DNA from 2 places in the Proteiniborus sp. MB09-C3 genome. Region 1 is predicted to be linked to the other one. Evidence: riboswitches for the same ligand, from Rfam matches in the RefSeq annotation. Region 1 holds a riboswitch; the other holds the start of a gene.
The links. A riboswitch is a leader RNA that binds a small molecule or an ion and turns the genes downstream of it on or off. The one in region 1 is predicted to bind glycine.
Positions count from the first base shown of each region.

Region 2: linked by a shared signal. The riboswitch ahead of gcvT (glycine cleavage system aminomethyltransferase GcvT) and the one ahead of QO263_RS09340 (GrdX family protein) in region 1 are both predicted to bind glycine.

Region 1 is NZ_CP127161.1:1,941,094-1,946,027, forward strand. It holds gene QO263_RS09335 (Na/Pi cotransporter family protein) at 1-1,416, shown strand, start outside; glycine riboswitch at 1,598-1,700, shown strand; glycine riboswitch at 1,702-1,776, shown strand; gene QO263_RS09340 (GrdX family protein) at 1,852-2,229, shown strand; gene trxB (thioredoxin-disulfide reductase) at 2,374-3,318, shown strand; gene trxA (thioredoxin TrxA) at 3,365-3,682, shown strand; gene QO263_RS09355 (glycine/sarcosine/betaine reductase component B subunit) at 3,799-4,934, shown strand, end outside.
Region 2 is NZ_CP127161.1:552,492-557,425, forward strand. It holds gene QO263_RS02635 (DUF3842 family protein) at 1-101, shown strand, start outside; gene QO263_RS02640 (ECF transporter S component) at 164-697, shown strand; gene QO263_RS02645 (pyrophosphohydrolase domain-containing protein) at 756-1,142, opposite strand; glycine riboswitch at 1,649-1,744, shown strand; gene gcvT (glycine cleavage system aminomethyltransferase GcvT) at 1,961-3,067, shown strand; gene gcvH (glycine cleavage system protein GcvH) at 3,126-3,509, shown strand; gene gcvPA (aminomethyl-transferring glycine dehydrogenase subunit GcvPA) at 3,511-4,851, shown strand; gene gcvPB (aminomethyl-transferring glycine dehydrogenase subunit GcvPB) at 4,853-4,934, shown strand, end outside.

The sequences.
Region 1 (4,934 bases):
ACAACTGTAATGGTTATAGGGTTCGTAAATGCTGGCTTAATGACATTAAATCAAGCAGTTGGTGTAATAATGGGTGCTAACGTAGGAACTACAGTAACAGCACAGCTTATAGCTTTTAAATTAAGCGATTATGCACCTGTTGTAGTAGCTATAGGTGTTGCAATTTGGCTATTTTCTTCTAAGAAAAAAAATAAGGAGATAGCTGAGATACTTATTGGATTTGGTATTCTTTTTATAGGAATGGACTTCATGTCTAGCCATTTGAAACCATTAGGAAATTCACAAGTTTTTAAAGATTTGATAACTAGTCTTAAAAATCCAGTTTTAGGAATTATAGTAGGCTTTGGATTGACCACTCTAGTACAAAGCAGTAGTGCTTCTATCGGATTGTTGCTTGCTCTTGCTAGTCAGGGTCTTATAACTATAGATATAGCATTACCCATTCTTTTTGGTGATAACATAGGAACTACGACAACTGCACTTATTTCAAGTATTGGAGCTAATAAAACAGCTAAAAGAGCAGCACTTATGCATTTTCTTTTTAACGTAGTAGGAACTATAATTTTTATGGTTATATTAAGAAAGCCTGTAGAAGCTATAGTAATAAAATTTTCACCAAATGATATACAAAGACAAATTGCAAATTCTCATACACTATTTAATTTACTAAATGTAGCAATTCAATTCCCTTTTGCAGGACTATTAGTTCTAGCTGCTAAAAAGCTAATTAAAGGGGATGAAGAGGAAGTAATTAATGGCTTAAAATATTTAGATACAAGAATTATTGAAACTCCTTCTATAGCTGTAGGTCAAGCAAGTAAGGAAGTACTAAGAATGGGAAAAATAGTGAGAGATAATCTGAGGACTGCCATTGAAGCATTCTATTCAAAGGATGAGAAATTAGTTCAGAAGGTTTTTGAGGAAGAAAAAAGGATAAATGAAATTGAAAGAGATATAACAAAATACCTAATCCAGCTTTCCAATGCACCTCTTACAGATGAGCAGCATTCAACTGTAACTACACTATTCCATGCGATTAACGACATTGAGCGTGTGGGAGATCATGCAGATAATATAGCGGAATTATGTCAAAATAGAATAGATAACAAGCTTTGGTTTACAGACACAGCTCTTGATGAGCTGCATATAATGTTTGATAAGGTGGAGGATGTATTTAGTAAATCTCTATTAGCATTTAAAACTGCCGATCCAAGGATTTCAGAGGAAGTAATCAATCTTGAAGCAGAGGTTGATATAATGGAAAAGCATTATAGAGAAAGTCATATTGAAAGATTAAATACACAATCATGTGAGCCTAGCTCAGGAATCGTCTTTCTTGATTTAATAAGTAATCTTGAAAGAATATCAGATCATTCGTCAAATATTGCAATGTATATTTTAGATGCTCTTAAATAATATGAAAAGCGCAGGTATATGTGCTTTTCTACGGAAATATGGCAAATGTTAAAGATATTTAAGAAATTTTCTTACAAAAACATGAAAAAAGGTATTGTGCACAAATTGTTTATATATTATAATAATTTTAAATACAAACATTGATTTTTATTTAACAATTCTATAATTGAAATAAAACTGGATGAAGGATGCGGAAGAGACCAATATATATTGGCGCCGAAGGAGTAAGTCATAAGTTTGCCATTTATGGAGAAGCTCTCAGGCAAAAGGACCGTATTTGGACAGTTCTCTGGAAAGCCTATGGCACCGAAGGGGCAATTCTTTGAAAAAAGAAGAATCTCTCAGGTTTAGAACAGAGTAGAGGGGCACATAATAATGTTACTTCTATTCTGTTTTTTTGTTCAAAATTTTAAAGGATTGTAAGGGGTGAAACCAGTGGGCAAAATAATAGTTACAAACAATCCATTGATAGGAGAAAGATTTGCAGCCTTATATGAAATAGAATTTTATGATAAAGATTACATAGGTATTTTGGAAACCGTGAGAGACAAAATCCATCTAGGACACGAGCTTTTATCCCATCCTTTAGCAGGCAGTATCAAGCCTAATGAAACTCCATATAGGACTGTTATTATTTCAAAAGATAAAAAACAGTTAGATATGAATTCTTTAACTCTTATAGAAAGTGCTATAGTAACTACTAGGAAATTTATTAGCAATAGACCAACGCCAGATTGGAATAATGTTGCACTTTTTGACTTTCAAACCGTAGACTTATCCCTAATTGAAAATGTACTTAATAACGTGATTTAGCCCTGTATAAAACTTGGCAGATTTGGGTAAATTTTAGTTGGTAATAGGCTTTTTGCAAGCAATGAAGTCACATGTCTATACCTTATAAATGTTAACCATAAAACTTAATGGGTATAATTATTACAAAATAAAGGAGTGAGGCACATGACAAACTTATACGATACAATAATAATTGGATCAGGTCCTGCAGGTTTAGCAGCAGGATTATATGCAGCAAGAGCAAAAATGAAGACTCTAATATTAGAAAGAGAAAAAGCAGGTGGACAAATAGTTACTACTGAAGAAGTGGCTAACTATCCAGGCTCAGTTGAAAACGCTTCTGGACCATCTTTAATTGCAAGAATGGTTGAGCAAGCAGATGAATTTGGAGCAGAAAGAGTACTAGACGAAGTAAAAGAAGTTAAATTACAAGACAAGATAAAAGTGATTAAAGGTGCTAAGGGTGAATACCATGCAAAGTCTATAATAATTGCAACAGGTGCTAAACCAAGACCAATGGGCTGTCCAGGAGAAAAAGAGCTTACAGGAAAAGGTGTTTCATACTGTGCAACTTGCGATGCTGATTTCTTTACTGATTTAGAAGTATATGTAATTGGTGGAGGAGACTCGGCAGTTGAAGAAGCAATGTATTTAACTAAATTTGCCAGAAAGGTTACTATAGTTCATAGAAGAGATGAGCTAAGGGCAGCAAAATCAATTCAAGAAAAAGCTTTTAAAAATGATAAAATAAACTTTATTTGGAATTCAGTAGTTAAGGAAGTAAAAGGTGAAGGTATATTGGAGTCAATGGTACTTGAAAACAGAGTAACTGGTGAAATAACAGAAATAGTTGCAGATGAGGATGACGGTACATTCGGAGTATTTGTTTTCGTAGGATATGACCCAGTAACATCACTATTTAATGGAATGGTAGAAATGGAAAATGGCTATATAATAACTGATGATAATATGAAAACTAATATACCAGGAGTATTTGCAGCAGGTGATTGTAGAGTAAAATCTTTAAGACAAGTAGTTACTGCAACTGCAGATGGTGCAATAGCTGCTACACAAGCTGAGAGGTACATTGAAAGCGTTTTCGAGGAATAAAACAATTTTTTTAAATAAAAAAACAAAAATTATAGGAGGGATATCCATGTTAGCAGTTGATAAGGATACTTTTGAACTAGAGGTACTTAAAGCAGAGGGACATGTATTAGTGGATTTTTGGAGTGAGGGTTGTGAACCATGTAAAGCATTAATGCCACATGTTCATGAACTGGCAGAAAAATATGATGGAAAAATGAAATTTACTAGCTTAGACACGGGTAAGGCTAGAAGACTTGCAATTTCACAAAAAATATTAGGTTTACCAGTTATAGCAATTTACAAAGATGGACAAAAAATTGATGAATTAGTAAAAGACGATGCTACACCAGCAAATATAGAGTCCATGATTCAAAAATATATTTAATATATTTATCTAAAATTTGCTTAGGTAACCGACCTATAGAATAGGTTATAAAACCTATCCTATAGGGTTACAATAAATACATGGCATAAGTGAAATATTAAGAGGAGGTGAACTCTATGCGCCTAGAAATAGGTAACATTATCATTAAGGATGTACAGTTTGGAGACAAAACAAAAGTAGAAAATGGGATTTTATTTGTCAACAAAGAAGAGCTTATTGCAGCAATAAGCGATGACGAAAACATCAAAAGTGTAGAGGTAGAGTTGGCAAGACCAGGTGAAAGCGTCAGAATTACACCAGTTAAGGATGTAATAGAGCCAAGAGTTAAGGCTGAAGGTCCTGGTGGAATATTCCCTGGAGTACTTTCAAAGGTTGAGACTGTAGGTACAGGAAGAACTCATGTACTAAAGGGTGCAGCAGTTGTTACAACAGGTAAGGTAGTTGCGTTCCAAGAAGGTATCATAGACATGACTGGACCAGGAGCAGACTATACGCCATTTTCAAAAACAAACAACGTTGTTTTAGTGATTCAACCTAAAGATGGCTTAAAGCAGCATGACCATGAAAGAACCGTTAGATTTGCAGGCTTAAAAGCAGCAGCATATCTTGGAGAAGCTGGTAAGGATGTAAACCCAGACGAGGTCAAGGTATTTGAAACATTACCTTTACTACAGGGAATTCAAAAATATCCAGAGCTTCCAAAGGTAGCATATGTATTAATGCTTCAAAGTCAGGGCTTAATGCATGATACTTATGTTTATGGTGTCGATGCTAAGCAAACTATTTCAACATTAATTTACCCAACAGAATTATTAGATGGTGCTATCATAAGTGGTAACTGTGTTTCTGCTTGTGACAAGAATACAACTTACCATCATTTAAATAATCCTGTTGTACATGATTTGTTTGAAAAGCATGGCAAAGAATTAAACTTTGTTGGAGTAATTATCACAAATGAAAATGTCTATCTAGCAGATAAAGAAAGATCATCAAACTGGTCTGCTAAATTAGCAGAATATTTAGGAGTAGACGGTGTTGTTATATCACAAGAAGGCTTTGGTAACCCTGATACTGACCTAATAATGAACTGTAAGAAAATTGAAAGAAAAGGTATAAAAACTGTTATAGTAACTGATGAATATGCAGGTAGAGATGGTGCATCTCAATCATTAGCAGATGCCGATTCACTAGCAGATGCAGTTGTAACAGGTGGAAATGCCAATGAAGTAATAGAATTACCGGCATTAAATAA
Region 2 (4,934 bases), 1.4 Mb from region 1:
TAAGTAAATGTAATTTTGAAATAATAGGGCTTGAAGGCTATCAATTAAAACAACTCTTTGATGAATTGCTTAAAAAAGTGAAGACAATATTAGAAAAATAAGACCATGAAGGTTTTTTCCAAGAAGGAAACTTTCATGGTTAATTTTTTTGGGAGGTAAGAAAATGAATAAAAAATTTTCAACAAAGGATTTAGTATTAACAGGATTACTATTAGCTTTAGGACTGGTTTTTCCAATGATATTCCACCTATTTGGAGGAACAGGACCAGTATTTTTACCTATGCATATACCAGTTTTAATAGGAGGATTTGTATTACCGCCATATCTAGCCCTATTGTTAGGTATTATTACTCCACTAGTTAGTGGTACGCTTACAGGAATGCCAGTTTTATTTCCTATGGGAGTAATAATGATTTTTGAACTAGGAACTTATGGATTAGCTGCTTCCATAGCTACTAGAAAATTAAAGCTTTCTTCTATACCCTCGCTTATTATAGCCATGATAGCTGGTAGAATAGTAGCAGGTATAGTAGTATTTGTGTTGGCATCAAATTTTGGAGTACAGTTGAAGGCCCTTACATTTGTTAAGGGAGGAATAATAACAGGACTTCCTGGCATAGTTATACAGTTAATATTTATTCCATCATTGATGTACGCATTAAATAAAATCAATAGAGGTGCTAATGTAAATGCATAGTTGAGCAGGAGGTAAATAATTATTTTATTTACCTCCTGCTAATTAAGGATTTTACATGTTATTTAGCTTGACTGTCTATTTCTTTTTTTATTCTTGGATAGGGATCTTCCCAACCTTCAGGTTTAACGGTCTTTCCATCTTCCTTGTAGTGAGGCTTTCCATCGCTCCACAGCTTGTCCATATTAGCAGTATGTACTATTTCAAATATTTTATCAGGCTTGACCCCCATTTCAACAAGGGTCCCTAAAGCAAAATACATTAAATCTATCATTGCATCTGCCTGCTCATAAATATCATTTGCTTCTTTAAACTCATCTATTTCTTCAAGCATCCAGTTATATCTTTTAGATACCCTATCAGCATCGAGAAGCTTAGGAGTATCTCTATAAGGATGCCCAAACTTCATTTGAAAATCTTTAACCATGTCCCACCATTTATTACTCATATACGTTTACCTCCAAAAGTCTTCTATAGTTTTAAATAGCTTGTATTTTATTTATGACACTACATTTTTTATTCTATCACATTTTTATTAATCCGATAAAAAGAAATATGGTGATTTTTTTAACAAAACCTAATAAGTTTTAGCAATAATTATTGATATTTTCTAGAAATTATAATATTATCTAATATAAGCAGTATAAAAGTAACAAATAAATATGACTTAAAATAAAGATAACATAAGATATTACGTCAACCTACTTAAATATAATATATAAGGTAATTTCAGCAGCTATAGTTAATTTTTTAACGATTAAGAAGTTAAAAATATAACAATTATTGATATTTTTTAGAAATTATATTATGATTTAAGACGAATAGGAAAACACAATAGAATTAGGTATCTAGATGAAGGTGGCGTGAGATATCTTTATATAATAAGATAGCCGAAGAAGCAATATAAGATGAGCCGGTTTTTTATAGAAACTTTCAGGCAAAAGTATCGTCATCAGATGGAACTCTGAAGAGTCCGATTATTCGGCGCCGAAGGAGAAATGTATTATATAAGATACAGAAGCTCTCAGGTTAGGAAACAGAGGAATATAATGGCACATGGCTTTATAATGCTTCTATGCTGTTATATTCCTTTTTTGATACATTTTATTTGTATAATTATATGTTGTAAGATTTATTTATTATTTGGGTATATTATACCTATACTATGTCCTTTTAAAAGTGAATATAATGTTTTATTTAATCACATAATTAACATTAGCCATAAGCACAATAAAGTAACTTTAAAATTTGAAGGGAGGAGTTATTTTGGCAGAACCAAGAAAAACATCGCTTTACAATGCACATCTAAAGTATGGTGGCAAGATAGTTGATTATTCAGGATGGGCATTACCAGTACAGTATGAGGGTTTAACGCAAGAACATGAGGCAGTAAGAACACAAGCAGGATTATTTGATGTTTCACACATGGGAGAAGTAGACGTTACAGGACCACAAGCATTGGATTTTGTTCAATACTTAGTTACAAACGACATTTCAGTACTTAATGACAATCAAATAGCATATAGCTTTATGTGCTATCCAGAAGGAGGAGTTGTAGACGACCTTTTAGTTTACAAATTCTCAGAAGACCATTATTTCCTTGTAATTAATGCAGCTAATGTTCAAAAAGACGTGGACTGGATTAATGAAAATGCAAAAGGCTATGATGTTAATATTAAGAATCTTTCAGATGATATATCTGAAGTTGCTATTCAAGGACCTAATGCTCAGAAGATTCTTCAAAAGCTAACTGATACAGATCTTTCTGAAATAGGCTTTTTCCATCTAAAAAGAGATGTAAATGTATCAGGAGCAAATTGTTTAATATCAAGAACAGGATATACAGGAGAAGATGGATTTGAAATCTATTTTGATAATGAGCATGCAGAAGCTCTATGGGATAAGCTGATGGAGGCTGGAAAAGAAGAAGGACTTAAACCAGCAGGACTTGGCTCAAGAGATACACTAAGATTTGAAGCAACTCTCCCTCTTTATGGAAATGAACTTGGTAAGGATATTACTCCATTAGAAGCAGGATATGGAATGTTCGTAAAACTAAGCAAAGAAAACTTTATAGGAAAAGATGCCTTAGCAAAGCAAAAAGCAGAAGGATTAAAAAGAAAAATAGTAGGATTTGAAATGATCGATAGAGGTGTTCCTAGACACGGATACGAAGTTTATGCAGATGGAAAGAAAATAGGCTTCGTGACAACAGGATATTTTTCACCTACTTTAAAGAAAAACATAGGATTTGCAATGCTTGATATGGACTATACTAAGCTTGATACTCCAATTGATATACAAGTAAGAAATAGGAGCTTAAAAGCAAAAGTAGTAGATAAGAGATTTTATCAAAAACATTACAAGAAATAAGATAAACTTCAGTAGTACAAATTAACAAATAATACTAAAATTAAGGAGGAATTTTTTTATGAAAATAGTTGAAGGTCTTTTATATTCAAATGATCATGAGTGGATTAAGGTAGAAGGAAAGGAAGCTTATATTGGAATTACAGATTTTGCACAACATAAACTAGGAGAGATTGTTTATGTTGAATTACCACAAGTTGACGATGAACTGAATTCAGGAGATGTTTTCTCAGTAGTTGAATCAGTTAAAGCAGCTTCAGATTCTTATCTTCCTGTATCAGGTAAAGTAGTTGAAGCAAATGAAGAGCTAGAGGGAGAACCAGGCCTACTTAACGAAGATCCATATGCGAACTGGATTGCTAAAATTGAGCTTTCAGATGAATCAGAACTTGAAGAATTAATGAATGCTGAGGAATACGAAGACTTCTGTAGTAAGGAGGAATAGTATGCATAGATATATACCAAATACGGAGGCTGATAAGAAGCGAATGCTTGAAAGCATTGGTGTAAGCTCTGTCAGCGATTTGTTTTCAGACATACCAGATAACTTAAAATTAAATAGAAAGCTTAATATTTGTGAATCAATGTCTGAGATGGAGATTGTAAGGCATATGGAAAACCTTACAGATAAAAATAAAAGTGTAGAAGAATTAGTGTGCTTTCTAGGAGCAGGAGCATACGATCACTACATACCTTCAATAGTAAAGCATCTTGCTATGAGGTCTGAATTCTATACTGCTTATACTCCTTATCAGCCAGAAATAAGCCAAGGAACGCTACAGGTAATATTCGAATATCAAACTATGATAACTAGTATCACAGGTATGGATGTAACTAATGCATCTATGTATGATGGACCTACTGCAACGGCAGAGGCGGCTATAATGGCCTGCGAAAATACTAGACGTAAATCTATTATTGTATCAAAGACAGTTAATCCTGAAACTAGAAAAGTTCTTAGAACTTATCTGAAAGTAAGAGATATTGAAATAATAGAAGTGGATATGGCCGACGGCGTTACAGATGTAGAAAAATTAAAATCTCTAGTAGATAAAAATACTGCTGGAGTTATAGTTCAAAGTCCAAATTTCTTTGGAATACTAGAGGATGTAACTGAAGTTGAAAAGGTTATCCATGAAAATAAAGGAAACCTAATTATGTATGTTGACCCTATTTCACTAGGAATATTAAAAACTCCTGGAGAATTAGGGGCAGATATAGTAGTAGGTGAAGGACAATCTCTTGGAAATAGGCTAAACTATGGTGGACCACATCTAGGATTTTTAGCTGCTACTTCAAAGCTTGTCAGAAAGCTTCCTGGAAGAATAGTTGGCCAGTCTGTAGATGTGGATGGAAGGAGATCCTTTGTACTTACTCTTCAAGCAAGAGAGCAGCATATAAGAAGATATAAGGCTACTTCCAATATATGCTCTAACCAAGGCTTGAACATGGTTATGGCAGCTATATACATGGTAACAATGGGTAAGAAAGGGCTTAGAGAAGTTGCACTACAAAGCACACAAAAAGCACATTATGCTTATAATGAAATGGTTAAGTCCGGTAAATTTAAGCCATTATTCGATAAGCCATTCTTTAAAGAATTTGTAGTTTCAAGCGATATAGATGCTAGCAAAGTTAATAAAGAGCTTCTAAATAAAGGTATTCTTGGTGGATATGAGCTTAGAAAAGAATACAACGAGTTAAATAATGGGCTTCTTTTCTGTGTAACAGAAAAGAGAACAAAAGAAGAAATTGATAAGCTAATTGGCGCTTTGGAGGTGATGTAATATGCTAAGAAATTACGATAGCTTGATATTTGAAATCTCCAAGGAAGGAAGAACAGCCTATAGCCTTCCCCAAAATGATGTAA